4 regions of the Streptomyces sp. NPDC005551 genome follow, and region 1 is predicted to be linked to each of the others. Evidence: riboswitches for the same ligand, from Rfam matches in the RefSeq annotation. Region 1 holds a riboswitch; each other region holds the start of a gene.

Region 1 (4,204 bases):
GCCGCCGGACCTTTCGGCGGAAGTGACCGGTGCCGCCCCTGGCCAGGGGCGGCGGTGGAGAGCCGGTCACCTGGGGGAGGACGCTAAACGCGGGCGGGCGGGGGCCGTGACGGCATGTGCGGAAGTGGCGGGAGTGGACCGCCGGGTGACCGTATGCGACCGCGATCCCGGGCCGCGGGTGTCGGCTCGACGCCGAGTCCTGACCGATGCGGCGGTTGTCCGGGTGGCGGGGGAGACCCGGGTGCTATGAGCCCACCAGGTGGCTCGGGTGGCTCGGGTGGCTCGGGTGGCTCGGGTGGCTCGGGTGGCTCGGGTGGCTCGGGTGGCTCGGGCGGGCCGGGTGGCTCGGGCGGCCCGGGTGGCCCGGGTGGGCAGGCGGCCCGGGGGAGGCCGGTGCGGGGAGACACCGGGGCGCCCGATTAGGCTCCGGCCCCATGGACGTACTCATCCATCTCTTCGTCGGCCTGCACATCATCGGGATCGCCGCGCTGCTCGGCGGCTTCCTCACCCAGTTGAAGGCGATGGGCCGGGGCACGGCCCGGTTCGTCCCCGCGATGCTGCACGGCGCGCTCACCATGCTGGTCACCGGCGTCGTACTGGTCGGCCTCAACCAGGCCGAGGACAACCCGCTCGACAACATCAAGCTCGGCGTGAAGCTGGCCCTGCTGATCGTGATCCTCGGTCTCGTCTACGTGAAGCGTGACGAGGAGAAGGTCGAGAAGGGCGCCTTCGCCGCGGTCGGCCTGCTGACCACGGCGAACATCTTCATCGCGGTGCTCTGGACCTGAGGCCGTGAGCCTTCTCGGACCGCCGTCGGCCGGTGTCCGGCGTGACCGTGGGATCACGCCGGACACCGCGTCACGCCTAACGCGGTCCAGCCCTCACGCCGGGCGCACGACGCTGTGGACCGACGACTCGCCGCCGTGGTGGAGCGGCTCCTCGCGGACGTGGGCACCCGGCCTCGGGGCGTGGATCAGCATCCCGTGGCCGGCGTAGAGCCCGACGTGGCTGCTGTCGTCGTCGAAGAAGACCAGGTCACCGGGGGCGATCTCGGAGAGCGGGACGCTGGTGCCCGCGTCGGCCTGGTCCCGGACGGTGCGGGGCAGAAAGACACCGGCGGCCATCCACGCGGCCCGCGTGAGACCGGAGCAGTCGTACGAGTCCGGACCCATGGCGCCCCAGACGTACGGCTTGCCGATCTGCGCCCGGGCGTAGGCGAGCACCTTGCCGGCCGTGGTGGCCCGGGGCGGGTCGTTCGTGGGGAGCACCGTGTCGGCCGTGGTGGCCCGGGGCGGGTCGTTCGTGGGGAGCACCGTGTCGGCCGTGGTGGTCCAGGACGGGTCGTTCGTGGGGAGCACCGTGTCGGCCGTGGTGGTCCAGGACGGGTCGTTCGTGGCGAGCACCGTGTTGGCCGTGGTGGCGTACGAGGGGGCGTCCGCCGTGCCGTCCGGGCCGTCGGCCGGGGAGCCCGGGTCCTGCCGGGCGGGCGCCTCCGGGCGCTGCTTCTCCTGAGCGGTCTGCTGGCGGGCCGGCTCCTCGGTCCTGCGCTCCGCGGCCTCCCGCTGCCGCTCCTCGACCGACGTGAGCCGCGCCTGCTCCGCGGCGGTGAGCTGCGCGAGCAGTACGCGGGCGTCGGCGAGCTTCCGCTGCACCTGCGCCTTGGCCGACTTCAGCGTCCGCTGCGGGACGGCCGGTTTCGCCGAACCCCCCGCGGCCTCGGGCCCCTTCCGCACCCTCGCCGCCTGCTCGGCGGTGTGGCCGGCCGGCAGGAGGGGCGCGGCGTCGGAGACGGCGGCCCCGGTGCGGGACAGGGTGACGGCGTACGGAACCGGTTCCGCGCGCGTGGTGCCGGGCCTCCCGGTACGGCCGGCCGTGTCGTCGCGGGGGGTGTCGTCCCGCGTGCGCGGCTGGGAGCTCTTCCCCCTTGCCCCGGTGTACCGCTGGGCGGCCGTCCCGGCCTGGTGATAGAGGTCGTCCACCTTCTTCCGGACTTCCTCGCGACTCGGCTCGGAATCGGCCGAGGGTGCGGCGTTCGCGGTCTGCGAGAGCAGGGCCACGGAGGTGAGGGCCGCCGTGGCGAGACCCGGGACCCGTGCGCCCGCTACGCGCGTCACTGCGGGACGCGTGGTGCGTTGCGACGCCAAGAGAGGCGACTCCTTCCATGATCCGCCTACCGGGTTAGCTGTCGGGTTCGGGCGGGTGGCTCGGAAGGGTTGCCCTACGGTCCTCGCCCGGACAGGCGGTCGGACCGATTCACCCCGAAGATCGGTGGGTCCCCGGTTCCGGCTGCCGCGCGGGCGCGCCGGATTCGGCGGAGGCCGCGCGGCCCGGCGTCGTTCGCCGGTTGGGTCGGGCGGCCTGACCGGCACGTTAGCCAACTCGTGTGGCTTCTGTGAAGGTTGATGGCCGATATGCCCGATACGTTTTCGTGACCTTCTTTCCGGGGGCCGCTTCGCGCCGTCGGACGACTCGGTGTCCGGACGGTCCGCGCGGTCCGCGTGACGTGGCGTGCGTCTCGTCCGCGCCGGTCACCCCAGGTGACGACACGGACCCGGAGGGCGAGGCGGAGTCGGGCCATGGGCTCCAGGCAGGGAGAACGCGTCCGGCGGGCAGCCTCCGGGGCGGCACCGGAGGTGGTCCGTCCGCTTTCGGGAGGCCGGTGGAGTTCCCGGCGTGGCCACGGGCTGTCAGTGGGGCGGCCTAGACTCGGATGGCGATGAGCAGCCTCTTTGACGACAGCTTCCTGGCGGACCTCAAGCCCTCCGGGGCCCACGGGGAAGAGCCCCCGCCGCCGCCCGAGGACGGGACGCCGGAGCAGCTTCCGGACGACCTGTTCGGCGGCCGTTTCGACGTGCCCCCGAGCCGGGACGCGTACTACCGCGACGGTGCGGCGCGCCCCGCCGTGGACCCGGCGGCGCTGCTGGACGGGCTGAACGAGAACCAGCGCGCGGCCGTGGCGCACGCCGGCTCGCCGCTGCTCATCGTGGCCGGTGCCGGGTCGGGCAAGACCCGCGTGCTCACGCACCGCATCGCGTATCTGCTGGGCGAGCGGCACGTGCACCCCGGCCAGATCCTCGCGATCACCTTCACGAACAAGGCCGCGGGCGAGATGAAGGAGCGCGTCGAGCAGCTCGTCGGCCCGCGCGCCAACGCGATGTGGGTGATGACCTTCCACAGCGCGTGCGTCCGCATCCTGCGCCGCGAGTCGAAGCGGCTCGGCTTCACCTCGTCGTTCTCGATCTACGACGCCGCCGACTCCAAGCGGCTGATGGCCCTGGTCTGCCGCGACCTGGACCTCGACCCGAAGCGCTACCCGCCGAAGTCGTTCAGCGCCAAGGTCTCGAACCTGAAGAACGAGCTGATCGACGAGGAGGACTTCGCCGCCCAGGCCGGCGGGGCCTCCCGGACGGAGTCGGGGGGAGGTTTCGAGGAGACCCTCGCTCAGGCCTACGCGCTCTATCAGTCGCGGCTGCGCGAGGCCAACGCGCTCGACTTCGACGACCTGATCATGACGACGGTCAATCTGCTGCGCGCCTTCCCGGACGTGGCCGAGCACTACCGCCGCCGCTTCCGCCATGTCCTCGTCGACGAGTACCAGGACACCAACCACGCGCAGTACGCCCTCGTCCGCGAACTCGTCGGCACCGCCGAGCACCCGGTGGACGTGCCGCCGGGCGAGGACGACCTGCCGCCCGCCGAGCTGTGCGTCGTGGGTGACGCCGACCAGTCGATCTACGCCTTCCGCGGCGCGACGATCCGCAACATCCTCCAGTTCGAGGAGGACTACCCGGACGCGACGACGATCCTGCTGGAGCAGAACTACCGCTCCACCCAGACGATCCTGAGCGCCGCGAACGCGGTCATCGAGCGCAACGAGTCCCGCCGCCCCAAGAACCTGTGGACCAACGCGGGCGCGGGCGCGCGGATCACCGGCTACGTCGCCGACACCGAGCACGACGAGGCCCAGTTCGTCGCCGACGAGATAGACCGCCTCACGGACGCGGGCGAGGCCAAGGCGGGAGACATGGCCGTCTTCTACCGTACGAACGCCCAGTCCCGTGTGTTCGAAGAGGTGTTCATCCGCGTCGGCCTGCCGTACAAGGTCGTCGGCGGCGTCCGCTTCTACGAGCGCAAGGAGGTCCGCGACGTCCTCGCGTACCTGCGCGTGCTGTCGAACCCGGAGGACTCGGTCCCGCTGCGCCGC
Region 2 (4,204 bases), 200 kb from region 1:
AGCGGGTACAGCAGCGGCTCGATCGTCTCCCGGTGCGCCGGGACCGTCACCCACGCGGTGAGCGCGCGCCGCACGTCCGACCAGGCGGTGCGGCCCGCGGCGAGCAGGGGGTTGAGGGTCGGCCGCGCGAGCAGGGTCTCGTAGGGGGAGCCGAGCGCCCGTGCCGCGGCGCCCGCGTCGAGCACGCGGTCGCCGAGCCGGACGCCCACCCGTCGCGCGCCGGAGGACGGAGCACGGCTAGAGCCCTCCGCGGAGCCGCCGGAACCCGCTGGGGAGAACACGCCGTACGGAAGATTGTGCGGACCGAAGGGGTCGCCCTCGGGGACGTCGAAGGGGGGCATCGGGTGCTGCCTCGCTTTCGTGCTCGCCGGTGATCCATGTGTGTCACGCGTCGATCCAGGTGTTCTACGCGTTCCAGGTGGTCGCGGCACACGTTACGTGGCAGAGGCGAGCGGAGGCAGGTCCCGTGACGGACCGCGCACCGCGTCCGAAGAGTTCACAATGTCGGGTCGGGCCGTGCCGGGCAGGGGCGGCTGCCCCCTGCGCCGAAGGCACCCGCAGCGGCCGCTTCGTACGGACCCGGTGATGCGCGGCGTGTGATCCCGTGCGGGGACCGGCGTTGCTGCCGGGATACCGGACGTCGTCCGGTTCCCGCCGGGCCGTTGGGGCGCGGGATCCGTATTCTTCGGATCATGGCCGCTCCGACTGCATATTCACTCATCGCCACTGACCTGGACGGAACGCTGCTCCGCGGCGACGACACGCTCTCCGACCGGTCGCGTGCCGCGTTGGCCAGGGTGGCCGAGGCGGGCGGCCGGCATCTCGTGGTGACCGGACGCCCGGCGCCGAGGGTGCGCCCGCTGCTCGACGAACTCGGCGGCACAGGGCTCGCGGTGTGCGGCCAGGGCGCGCAGCTCTACGACGCCGGGTCCGGCCGTCTGCTGTGGTCGGTGACCCTCGACCGGGAGCTGGCCGAGACCGCGCTCGGCAAGATCGAGGCCGAGGTCGGGCAGGTCTTCGCCGCCGTGGACCAGGACGGGGTGGACGGGCTCACGCTCATCGAACCGGGCTACCTCATGCCGCACCCGACGCTGCCCGCGGTACGGGTGCTGCGGCGCGACGACCTCTGGGCGGAACCGATCAGCAAGGTACTGCTCCGTCATCCCTTCCTGTCCGACGACGAGTTGGCGTCGGCGGCCAGGGCGACGGTCGGTTCCCTGGCGACCGTCACCATGTCGGGACCCGGCACCGTCGAACTCCAGCCATGCGGCGTGACCAAGGCGACGGGCCTCGCGCTCGCCGCCGGGCACCTCGGTCTGCCGGCGTCGGCCACGATCGCCTTCGGCGACATGCCGAACGACATACCCATGTTCGACTGGGCCGCCCACGGCGTCGCCATGGCCAACGCCCATCCCGAACTCAGGGCGGTGGCCGACGAGATCACCCTCTCGAACGAGGAGGACGGCATCGCGGTCGTCCTGGAACGGCTGTTCCCCGGCCCTGGGGACCGGGGAAGGGCGGACGCCGTCGGGCGGGGAGCGCCCGGCGCGGTCCTGCGCGGGGCCCGGTAGGCGGGGGCCCCGCGCGGTAATCAGTACGCAGGGGCCCCGTACGAGGACTCAGTGCGCGGGGCCCCGAGCGGTGATCAGTACGCGCCGAAGACGTTGTCGATCGAACCGTACTTGTCGGCCGCGTAGTTGCAGGCCGCCGTGATGTTCGCGACGGGGTCGTACGGGTCCATCGAGGTGCCGTCCACGTGGTACGCGGCGAAGGTCGGGTCGATGACCTGGAGGAGACCCTTGGACGGGGTGCCGGCCACCGCGTTGGAGTCCCAGTTGTTGATGGCCTGCGGGTTGCCCGACGACTCGCGCATGATGTTGCGGTAGATGCCGTCGTAGCTGCCCGGGATGCCCTTCTGGGACATGATGTCCAGGGCTTCCTTGATCCAGCCGTCCAGGTTGTTGGCGTACGTCTTCGCGGACGCGGGGGTGACGGCGGACTTGGCGGCCGTGGTGGTGCCGGTCGTGGCGCCCTTGACGGTCTTCGTGCCGACCGTCAGCTTCAGGCCCGGGCGGATCAGCGACGGGTCGCTGCCGATGACCGCGCGGTTGGCCTCGTACAGCTTCTTCCAGTCGCTGTTCTCGGTGTGCTCACGCGCGATCTTGGCCAGGGTGTCGCCCAGGGCCACCTTGTAGGTGACGAGCTGGACCTGCGGGACCGCGGCCGGTACGGACCGGACGGCCTGCGTCGGCTGCGCCGCCTGCGCGACGGTGGCGCCGACGAGGGGGAGCGCGAGTGCGGCTCCGCCCGTTCCGGCGGCGATGAGCCCGCGGGTGAGTGCGTTGTTTCCGGGACGACGGTGCTTGCCTCGAACGGCCATGGCGAAACTCTTCCTCTCCGATGCCTGCGAGGTGAGCTGTCGGGTTCGGGCTGGGAGGTGCCCGGCCGCACGGTGACATGCGACTTAACCCCGAGCCGTTCCGGTGATCCGGACCGGCGGCTTACCTGGGTCCCCCGCTCCTGCCGTGCGTGGGTGGGTGGGGTCACCGAGCGGCGGCAGGATTAGGCGGGTCCGCTCGGATCGACGTGAACGTATGCGAGAGCACATGTCCGAAACAAGGCCCGATTTCCCCTGACACGGCATTTGATCTACCTCTGACCAGGGGGGAAATGGTCCGATTAGACCGGAACGTGAAACTCAACTTGCCTTTAGCAAAGGGAGACTTGTCCGGCAGGGCCGGCCAAAAGATCGATTTGAGCGTGACCCATTTCACGCCAACAAGCGCCATGAAAGGGGATTTAAAGCAGGCAACTCGGGCATTACTGGCGGCCAGGTGGCGCGGTGACCGGGCGGGCCGCCGGGAGCGGGCGGCCCGCCGGGCGGCCCGCTCCGGGCCGGGCCGACTCCCGCCGGGAGGCTCGGACAGGCCTCAGCCCGCCGTGCGCGGGATGCGCCTCTCCCACGTCCGGTGGAAGACGACCTCGTCCCCGTCCCGGCAGATCACCTCGTCCGAGGTGAAGAACTCACCCGCCTCACAGGTGATTTGGGAGTGGGTCTCCACGCGTGCGTCCCAGGAGGTGTCCGGCCGGTGGAAGCGGATCGACCAGTCCGAGCGGGTGCGGGCGGACAGGGGATCCCGCTGGCCGGTCGTGTACGTCTCCAGGGCGTCCTCCGTGACCTCGAGGCCGTCGGGGTACACACGGGTGCCGCCGAGGCCGGGGTCCACCTCCAGTCGCCAGGTGCCCGCGGCGACATCGCGCACGACCAGCCGTTGCGGGCGGGGTTCGTCCAGAGTCGCCGGTACGACGGCGCCCAGCGGCTCCGACTCCTCCGGCTCCTCGAAAGTGATCGAGGGGTCCGACTCCCGGGCGCGTACGGGCAGTTCGAGCGAACTGCCGTCCGGGTGCAGCGTGAAGCCGGCGTCCGAGCCCGGCTGCGGCCAGACCCAGGGCCAGTACGCCGAGGAGACCGCGAGCCGGATGCGGTGCCCCGGCGGGAAGGCGTGACCGATGGCGCTCAGCTCGAACGTCACGTCCCGGGTCGCGCCGGGCGGCCACTCCACCGCCCGGTCCGTGCCCTCGCGGGCGGAGAGGTTCAGCACGCCGCGCGTGACGAGCGTCGACGCCCCGTCCGGGAACACGTCGCAGAGCCGCGCGATCACCTGCCCGCGCGGCACCGGCGAGGTCAGCCGCAGACGGACCCCCGGCCGCCCCAGCACCCAGGTCTCCTCCCGCACCTCGAACTCGAAGCACGCCGACTTCGCGTCCTCGTCCCGCTGGTCCGGCGGCAGGTCGGCGTCGTTGCCGAGGGGCAGGAAGCGGCCGGCGTCCAGCCCGGTGTGCAGCGGAGAGCGCACCGGCACGGGCACGCCCCGCAGCGCGTACGACACCGGTGTCACCGACGGCGAGGGCCAGGCGTCCTCCCCGACCCAACGGCCGGGCAGGGCCGGATACACCGTGGCCGGGACGTGCGAGTCGCTGATGTACGCGCGCAGGAGCGGTTCGGACAGGACACCGGTGCCGCCACCGGCCGGGGTGGCACCCCCGTCGGGGCGGGGTTTCAGCCAGTGGTCCCACCAGCGCAGCGTCTCCTGGAGGAAGCCGATCGCCGGGCCGGGCGGCAGCCCCCGGTCGGGGTACTGGTGCGACCAGGGGCCGATCAGCCCGCGCACGCGGTTCGCCGGAAGGTGTTCGACCAGGCGCA
Region 3 (4,204 bases), on a different contig from region 1:
TCCTTCGGCGAGTACGGCTTCTTCGCGGTCTACGCGGCGTTCATGGTCCCCGCGTTCGGGCTGCTCACCTGGCTGGTCGTCTGGACCCGCCAGCGGGAGCTGCGCACGGTGCGCGCGGAACTGCCCGCCTACGCCGTCACCGGGTGGCTGGCCGCGCCCGAGCCGTTCGTGCTCGGCTCCATGCGCGCGCGGCGCCTCGCCCGCGACTACGCCAAGCACCACTTCGGCCGGGCCGCCGCGCGCTCCGTCGCCCAGTACGAGGCCTACGCGACCTCGCTCGCGTTCCTGCGGCACCGGGGACGCCGTGGCCACGCCGGCCCCGACTTCGTCGTACGGGAGAGGGAGCTGCTGCACGAGCTGTGGCGGCGCAGGGACGTCGCCCGCCCCTCCCTCGCGTACGCGGCCCGCGCCGCCGCGCCCCCGGTCGCACCCCCGTGGCCGCCGGTGCACGCGCCGGCGCACGCCCGGCCGTACGCCGGCCCCGCGGCGGCGTACCGCCCGCCCCACCCCGCGTACGACGCGTATCCGGCCTACAACCCCTACCGCTCGTGAGGCCGCAGGCAGGCCCGCAGGCCTGGCTGACAGGCCCTACGCCGACGCCCGCGTCAGCTCGGCCGACTCCGCGTCCGTGAGGGTCAGGTCGGCCACGCCCAGGAGCGCAGGGAGTTGCTCGGCCGTCCGCGCGGAGGCGAGCGGCGCGGCCACCGTGGGCCGGTCGGCGAGCCACGCCAGGGCGATGGTGGCGTGCGGGACGCCCCGGGACTCGGCGATCTCGTCCAGCGCGGCCAGCACGCGACGCCCGCGCTCGGTCTCCAGGTGCTTGCCTGCGCCCGCGGCCCGCGCGGAGTCGACCGTCGTACCGGGGCGGTACTTGCCGGTCAGGAAGCCGGAGGCGAGGGCGTAGTAGGGGACGGTGGCGAGGCCGGAACGGGAGGCGATCTCCTGGAGCGGGCCCTCGTAGGTGTCGCGCGAGACGAGGTTGTAGTGCGGCTGGAGGGCGACGTAGCGGGCGAGGCCCTCGCGGTCGGAGAACTCCAGGGACTCCTGGAGCCGCTCGGGCGAGATGTTGGAGGCGGCGACGGCGCGCACCTTGCCTGACCGCACCAGTTCGTCGAGGGTGCCGATGATCTCCTCGACCGGGACCGAGGGGTCGTCGTAGTGCGTGTAGTAGAGGTCGATGTAGTCCGTCCCCAGGCGGCGCAGCGACGCGTCGGCCGCGGCCCTGAGGGTGTCCGGGGACAGCCCCTTGTACGCGGGATGGGCACCGGCCTTGGTGGCCAGGACGATCTCGGAGCGGTTGCCGCGCGCGGCGAACCACCTGCCGATGACCGTCTCCGACTCGCCGCCCTCGTTGCCGGGTGCCCACGAGGAGTAGGTGTCGGCGGTGTCCACGAAGTTGCCGCCGGCTGCCGCGTACGCGTCCAGCACGGCGAAGGACGCGTCCTCGTCGGCGGTCCAGCCGAAGACGTTGCCGCCGAGGGCGAGCGGGAAGACCTCGAGGTCGGACGGGCCGAGCTTGCGGAGTGCGGTCATGGTGCATCTCAACACCGTTGACCGAGGTACGTATTCCGCAGGCCCGGCCGGGAGGGCCGCCTTGGTTACGGGTTGAGGCCCTTGCTCTGCAGCCAGGCCAGCGGGTCGACACCGCCGGCGCTGCCGCCCGGGTGCACCTCCATGTGCAGGTGAGGCCCGGTCACGTTGCCGGTCGCGCCGACCCGCCCGATGACCTCACCGGTGGAGACCTTCTGGCCCACGCCGGCGCTGATGGACGACTGGTGGCAGAGCCAGATCTCGGTGCCGTCGTCGAGGGTGAGGACCGTGCGGTAGCCGTACGCACCGGCCCAGCCGGCCTCGGTGACGGTGCCGCTGTGCACGGCTTTGATCAGCGTGCCGGTGGGCGCCGCGAAGTCGAGGCCGGTGTGGTGGCCGGAGGACCACATGGCACCGGCGTCACCGAAGTGCGAGGTCAGCGTGTACGAGGAGGTCGGCAGCGTGTAGCTCTTGGCGAGCTTGGCGAGGCGCTCGGCCTCCGCCTTCTCCTTGGCCTCCTGCTCCGCCTTCTTCTTGGCGGCGGCGGCCTTGGCCTCGGCCTCGTCCTGCGACTTGGCCGCTTCCTCGGCGGCCTTCTTCACGGCGGCGGCCTGCGCGGCCTCGGCGGCCTTGAGGTCGACCTGGTCCTGCTGCGACTCGGCCTGCTGCATGATGCGGGCACGCAGGGCCTCGCCCGCGCCGGCGGTGCCCTGGGCCGTGTCCGAGCCGGCGAGTCCGGCGGTGGTGAGCGGGGTGGCGGAGGCGGCCGTGGCGGGTTCGGCGGAGCCGTCCGATATCAGGTTCCTGGCCGAGTCGGCGACCGACGACAGGTCGGGCATCGAGATGGAGACCGGGGGCTTGCCGCTCTGCGCGGTGGCCATGCCGCCCGCGCCGACGGCGGCGATGACGCCGACGCCGAGGACGGTGGAGCTCCGGGCGAGTCCTCCGCCGCGCTGCTTGGAGACGCGGTGCCGGCCACGTACGGGACGGACGGAATCCGCGGTGGGATTCCACTCCTCCCAGGGGCCCTCGTCGTTGCCGTGGCCGTAGCCGAAGGTGTCGCTCTGCTTCTCACTCGGCGCGAACGAGGTGTTCTGGGCAGGCCGGTTGGACGCCACGTGGGCGCGCTCCTTTCCTTCCTTCTCGCCTACCGGGTTAGCTGACGGGTTCGGAGCAGGAAGGTCTCCTACGCGCGTCAACCAGGGTGCGCTGCACCGTGATAGACGCTCGATTCACCCCAAATTGGTGGTTCCCCGGTTCCCTTGCGGGATTCGGCGCGTGCGCACGGAGCCGTCTCTTGTGACGGCTGGGACGACCGCGCTGCGTTATCGAACGTTAATAGACGCGGGTCCCCTATTCCAAGCTGTTCCGACTGATCATTAACGTCTTCGTCACGGACTTACGGGTCACGAGCGGTGAAAACCGGGCGAGTTGACCGTGAGTCGTAAACCTCAAAAGAGTTGACGATGCGTCAGCTGTTATGCGCAGTGATCCCGCCCGGTCACCTCGGGTGACGGCGGGCCCTGAACGCCGCGCCGGACACTCACGACCGCCGGACGGCGAGCAGCGCCAGGTCGTCCGTCGTCCCGTCCCCGGTGTGCCGGTGCACGTCCTTGATGAGGGCCGAGAGCAGGGCGTCCGGGTCGCGGAAGGCCCGCCCGGCGAGCCGCTCCGCCGGGTCGTAGAACCGCCCCTGGGGGTCGCGCGCCTCCGACAGCCCGTCCGTGTAGAGGAGCAGGGTGGCTCCGGCCCGGAACGCGACCACCGTGGCGCGGTCGGGCCACGTGCCGAGCTCGCCCATCCCGAGCGGCAGCGCGGGCTCCGGTGCCTCCAGCGTGCGCAGGGTGCCGTCCGCGTGCAGGAGCAGCGGCGGGGGATGGCCGCGGTTCAGGAGGCGCACGACGCCGTCCCCGTGCGCGACCTCCGCGAGGACGGCCGTCGTGAACCCCTCGAAGGCGTCGAGCCCGTCGCGCCGTGTCCCCTCCCGCGCCAGCGCCCGCTCCAGCCGCTGGGCGACCGCCTCCAGCGTCGACTCGTGCTCGGCAGCCTCCCGGAAGGCCCCGATGACGACGGCGACCGCCGTCACCGCCCCCATGCCCTTGCCCCGCACATCCCCGACGACCAGCCGCACGCCGTACGGGGAATCCTGCACCGCGTACAGGTCACCGCCGATGAACGCGTCGGCCTGCGCGGCCTCGTACCGCGCGGCCACCTCGAGCCCGCCGATCCGCTCCTCCGGGCGCGGCAGTACGGCGCGCTGTGCGGCCTCGGCGATCTCGCGCGCGGAGGCGAGCCGTTCGTCGGAGCGCCGGACGAGGATGTTGATGAGGACGGCCAGGACGGTGACGGTGGCGACGGTGACCAGTTCGGTGATCGCGTCGACGCGCAGCACGATGCCGAGTTCGAGGTGGACGGAGAGGACGGCGGCGAGCGCGGCGAGACCGGTGAGGACCGTGCCGCGCAGCGAGAAGAGCGGAGCGGCGACCAGGGGTGCGGCCGTGAAGAAGGGGGCCGCGGTGAACTGTGACGGCGTGAGGAGGTCGTAGACGATCCCGGCCGCGACGAGCAGCGCGGGCAGGGCCCGGAGGAAGCGGCGCGCGGACGAGATCCGCCGGGCGACGGGCTCGGCGGACGTGGGCGGCGCGGCGTTCCCGAGGCCGGGATCCGGCACCGG
Region 4 (4,204 bases), on a different contig from region 1:
GGTGCTCGTGTACGAGCCGGTCGCCGCCGACGAGGCGGAGGCCGCAGCGGCCGCCGAAGCCACTGACGAGGACGAGGAGTCGGCCAAGTGACCGAGCTCGCGACGATGGAGTTCCACCCCCGGCCGCAGGCAGGCGAGGCCCGGCCGTGGGCGTTCCCGGCACCCGAGCGCGGCACGCTCGACAACGGCCTGACGGTTCTGCGCTGCCACCGCCCCGGCCAGCAGGTCGTCGCCGTGGAGGTGCTCGTCGACGCCCCCCTGGAGGCCGAGCCCGCCGGTATCGACGGCGTCGCCACGATCATGGCCCGCGCCTTCTCCGAGGGAACCGACAAGCACTCCGCGGAGGAGTTCGCAGCCGAGCTCGAGCGCTGCGGCGCCACCCTCGACTCGCACGCCGACCACCCGGGCGTGCGTCTCTCGCTGGAGGTCCCGGTCTCCCGGCTCGAGAAGGGGCTCGGCCTGCTCGCCGACGCCCTGCGGGCACCGGCCTTCACGGACAGTGAGATCGAACGGCTGGTGCGCAACCGGCTCGACGAGATCCCGCACGAGAGCGCCAACCCGGCCCGCCGCGCGGCCAAGGAGCTCTCCAAGGAGCTGTTCCCGGCCGGCTCGCGCATGTCGCGTCCGCGCCAGGGCACCGAGGCGACGGTCCAGAAGATCGACTCTGCGGCCGTGCGCGCCTTCTACGAGAAGCACGTGCGTCCCGCCACCGGCACCGCCGTGGTCGTCGGCGACCTCACCGACGTCGACCTCGACGCGCTGCTCGCCGACACGCTCGGCGCCTGGACCGGCTCCCCGGCCGAGCCGCGTCCGGTGCCACCGGTCACCGCCGACGACCGGGGCCGCGTGATCATCGTCGACCGCCCCGGCGCCGTACAGACGCAGTTGCTCATCGGCCGCGTCGGAGCCGACCGGCACGACCGGGTGTGGCCCGCCCAGGTGCTCGGCACGTACTGCCTCGGCGGCACCCTCACCTCGCGCCTGGACCGCGTCCTGCGCGAGGAGAAGGGCTACACCTACGGAGTGCGGGCGTTCGGCCAGGTGCTGCGCTCGGCTCCGGACGGCTCGGGTGCCGCGATGCTCGCCATCAGCGGTTCGGTGGACACGCCCAACACCGGTCCGGCACTGGACGACCTGTGGAAGGTGCTGCGCACGCTCGCCGCGGACGGTCTGACGGACCCCGAGCGCGACGTGGCCGTGCAGAATCTGGTGGGCGTCGCACCGCTCAAGTTCGAGACGGCGGCGGCGGTGGCGAGCACGCTCGCCGACCAGGTCGAGCAGCACCTGCCGGACGACTACCAGGCGACGCTCTATCAGCAGCTCGCCGCCACAGGCACCGTGGAGGCCACCGCGGCCGTCGTGAACGCCTTCCCGGTCGACCGCCTGGTGACGGTCCTGGTGGGCGACGCCGCGCAGATCGAGGAGCCCGTCAAGGCCCTCGGCATCGGTGAAGTGAGCGTCGTTCGGGCCGAGTAGAGCCCCGCGGACGACGGGACCCTGGTGACTGATGAGTCACCAGGGTCCCCGCGTTTACCCGTCGTCCATCCGGGGTTCCGCGCGCGCTTACCCGGCTTCGTCCGCGTTATGTCCGTATTGCCGGGGCGTTGCCCTTCTGCCCTGTGGCGTGCACTACAAAAGCCGTGATTCGTTTGTCGATTGAAAGACGCCCCCCTTAGCGTCAGTCCGACTGTTCGTCGGGCAGTGCGCCGCGTCCGCGGCACCGGACAGTCATCGCCGAGTCCCCGTACGGCGCGAGCCAGGGGAGCCGGGGACCCATCGCAGTCCCTGGGGTGAATCGGGCGTCCTTCCCCAAGGAGGCCCGTAGGAGACCTTCCTGCTCCGAACCCGTCAGCTAACCCGGTAGGCGAGAGGGAAGGAAAGGACCAGCCCCTTCATGGCGTTCACCCGTGCCACCGGGAAGCACCGTCGTCCCAGCCGGATCACGCGTACCACCAAGAGTGCGGCAGGCGTGGCGGCTCTCACCACCACCGGTGTCATCGGAACCCTGGCCGCCCCCGCGTTCGCCGCGGACGCCGCCTCCGTCCAGCAGACCGGGCTGACCCAGGCCGTCACCATCGGCGACACGGTCGCCGAGCAGGTCGACGCGCAGGCCGCCGCCCAGCGGCACGCCGCCGACGAGGCCGCGGCGCTGAAGAAGGCCGAGGAGGCCGCGAAGCGGCGGGTCATGGCTGAGGCCAAGAAGGAGCGCGAGGTCAAGGCCCGTGCCGCCCGCGCCGCCGAGCGCAAGCTTCTCAACACCTTCGTCGCCCCGGTCGCCGGCTCCTACGTCTCCACCGGCTACAAGACCGGCGGCAGCCTCTGGTCCTCCGGCAGCCACACCGGCGTCGACTTCCACGCCGCGTCGGGCACCGTCGTCCAGGCCGTCGGCGCCGGCACCGTCGTCACGACCGGCTGGGCCGGCGCCTACGGCAACCAGGTCGTGATCAAGATGCACGACGGGACGTACACCATGTACGGCCACCTGGCGTCCGTCAACGTCTCCGAGGGACAGACCGTCACCCCGGGCCAGCCGATAGCCCTCTCCGGCTCGACCGGCAACTCTACGGGACCGCATCTCCACTTCGAGGCCCGTACGACGGCCGAGTACGGCTCGGACATCGACCCCGTCTCCTACCTCCGCTCGCACGGCGTCAGCCTCTGACACCCGGCGACTTCCGAAGGCCCCGGCTCGACGAGCCGGGGCCTTCGGCGTTTCGGACGCGCGTCCGTCCAAAAAATGCATATGGATTCCGGTCCGCCATCGGAAATTCCGTCCCGCTGCAATAGAGTCGCTGAACGAGCGTCAATCGACGGCGTTTCGCGAGGATTGAGGCGGAGGTCCGCTCATGCGCATTCCGGCGCACTCGGTATGCACGGCGATCCGTGACGACATCGTCGCGGGTGTCTACGAGCGCGGCAGCCGGCTCACCGAGGAACTGCTCGCCCGCCGCTACGGGGTCTCGCGCGTCCCCGTGCGCGAGGCGCTGCGCACGCTGGAGGCCGAGGGGTTCGTCGTCATCCGGCGGCACGCGGGCGCGTGCGTGGCGGAACCCACCGAACAGGAGGCGGCGGACCTCCTGGAGATGCGGATGCTGCTGGAGCCCCTGGGCGCGGCGCGGGCCGCCCAGCGCCGCACCGAGGCCCACCTCAAGGTTCTGCGGGGCCTGGTCAGGCTCGGGCAGGAGCGGGCCAGGAGAGGCCACAGCGAGGATCTGCGGTCCCTGGGGGCCTGGTTCCACGAGACGCTCGCCCAGGCGTCCGGGAGCCCCGCGCTGACCTCGACACTCGCCCAGCTGCGGCACAAGATCGCCTGGATGTACGCGGTGGAGGCGCCGGCCGACGCCGCGGAGGCCTGGGCGGAGCACGGCGGCATCGTGGACGCCGTCGCGCGCGGGGACAGTGAGCGGGCGCGCGCGATCACCGCGCTGCACGCCGAGCGCGCCGCCTCCGCGCACCGTTTCCGCTCCGCGCGGCGCGCCCGACCCGCGGACCGCGTGAGGACTTCGCAACCTCCCGTAAACATCTCCGGCCCACGGCATTAACAGAAGCACCGTATACAAAGAGGGATATTCGGAAGGCGGCTGTTTCCGCTGCCCTCTTTCCGTGCGCCGGGAATTCCCGTCGCGCCTTTTCGGGTGCCTGTCGCATTGTCCGGACGGCGTGCTGATATCGACCGGCCGCCGACCGGAGCCGAGCGACGGGATCCGGAAAGGCGCGAGAACGGCGAAGCCGCGTCGACCGGTCGGGCCGACGCGGCTTCGCCGCACAAGAGAGTGTCCGAGGAGTCAGACGGTCTCGGGAAGCTCGTCGAGGCCCTCGGAGACCAGCTTGGCCAGGCGGTCGAGGGCCGTGTCCGCGCCCTCCGCGTCGGAGGCGAGGACGACCTCCTCGCCGCCCTGGGCGCCGAGGCCGAGGACCGCGAGCATCGACGCGGCGTTGACGGGGTTGCCGTCCGCCTTGGCGATCGTCACGGGGACGCCGGAGGCCGTGGCCGCCCGGACGAAGATGGAGGCGGGGCGGGCGTGGAGGCCCTCGGCCCAGCCGACGTTGACGCGGCGCTCAGCCATGTGATGCTGCCCTTCCGGTGTTCCAAGGTTGTCTAGACCAGTGTCCCATACGGTGAAGCGTGCCCGGGCGGACCGCGGGCCCACCCCGGCGGGAGCCTCCGGGACGAGCCCCGGAGGAGTCACCCGGCACGCCCCCG

What was found. Region 1 has a riboswitch for cyclic di-AMP ahead of ACFYP4_RS23665 (NlpC/P60 family protein). Riboswitches for the same ligand answer to the same signal wherever they lie in the genome.
Region 2: it holds a riboswitch for cyclic di-AMP, as region 1 does, so the genes downstream of both, ACFYP4_RS24585 (LysM peptidoglycan-binding domain-containing protein) here and ACFYP4_RS23665 (NlpC/P60 family protein) in region 1, are expected to answer to the same signal.
Region 3: it holds a riboswitch for cyclic di-AMP, as region 1 does, so the genes downstream of both, ACFYP4_RS12460 (M23 family metallopeptidase) here and ACFYP4_RS23665 (NlpC/P60 family protein) in region 1, are expected to answer to the same signal.
Region 4: it holds a riboswitch for cyclic di-AMP, as region 1 does, so the genes downstream of both, ACFYP4_RS00435 (M23 family metallopeptidase) here and ACFYP4_RS23665 (NlpC/P60 family protein) in region 1, are expected to answer to the same signal.

The regions. Positions count from the first base shown of each region.
Region 1 is NZ_JBIAJE010000008.1:130,754-134,957, reverse strand. Features, by position in the region: gene ACFYP4_RS23670 (hypothetical protein) at 435-788, shown strand; gene ACFYP4_RS23665 (NlpC/P60 family protein) at 882-2,144, opposite strand; cyclic di-AMP (ydaO/yuaA leader) riboswitch at 2,152-2,324, opposite strand; gene pcrA (DNA helicase PcrA) at 2,717-4,204, shown strand, end outside.
Region 2 is NZ_JBIAJE010000008.1:328,346-332,549, reverse strand. Features, by position in the region: gene fahA (fumarylacetoacetase) at 1-341, opposite strand, end outside; gene ACFYP4_RS24590 (Cof-type HAD-IIB family hydrolase) at 693-1,571, shown strand; gene ACFYP4_RS24585 (LysM peptidoglycan-binding domain-containing protein) at 1,646-2,380, opposite strand; cyclic di-AMP (ydaO/yuaA leader) riboswitch at 2,387-2,546, opposite strand; gene ACFYP4_RS24580 (CocE/NonD family hydrolase) at 2,931-4,204, opposite strand, start outside.
Region 3 is NZ_JBIAJE010000004.1:20,735-24,938, forward strand. Features, by position in the region: gene ACFYP4_RS12450 (PrsW family intramembrane metalloprotease) at 1-552, shown strand, start outside; gene ACFYP4_RS12455 (aldo/keto reductase) at 589-1,533, opposite strand; gene ACFYP4_RS12460 (M23 family metallopeptidase) at 1,599-2,648, opposite strand; cyclic di-AMP (ydaO/yuaA leader) riboswitch at 2,660-2,817, opposite strand; gene ACFYP4_RS12465 (PP2C family protein-serine/threonine phosphatase) at 3,074-4,204, opposite strand, start outside.
Region 4 is NZ_JBIAJE010000001.1:113,554-117,757, forward strand. Features, by position in the region: gene ACFYP4_RS00425 (pitrilysin family protein) at 1-91, shown strand, start outside; gene ACFYP4_RS00430 (pitrilysin family protein) at 88-1,476, shown strand; cyclic di-AMP (ydaO/yuaA leader) riboswitch at 1,723-1,882, shown strand; gene ACFYP4_RS00435 (M23 family metallopeptidase) at 1,895-2,662, shown strand; gene ACFYP4_RS00440 (GntR family transcriptional regulator) at 2,847-3,542, shown strand; gene ACFYP4_RS00445 (HPr family phosphocarrier protein) at 3,786-4,067, opposite strand.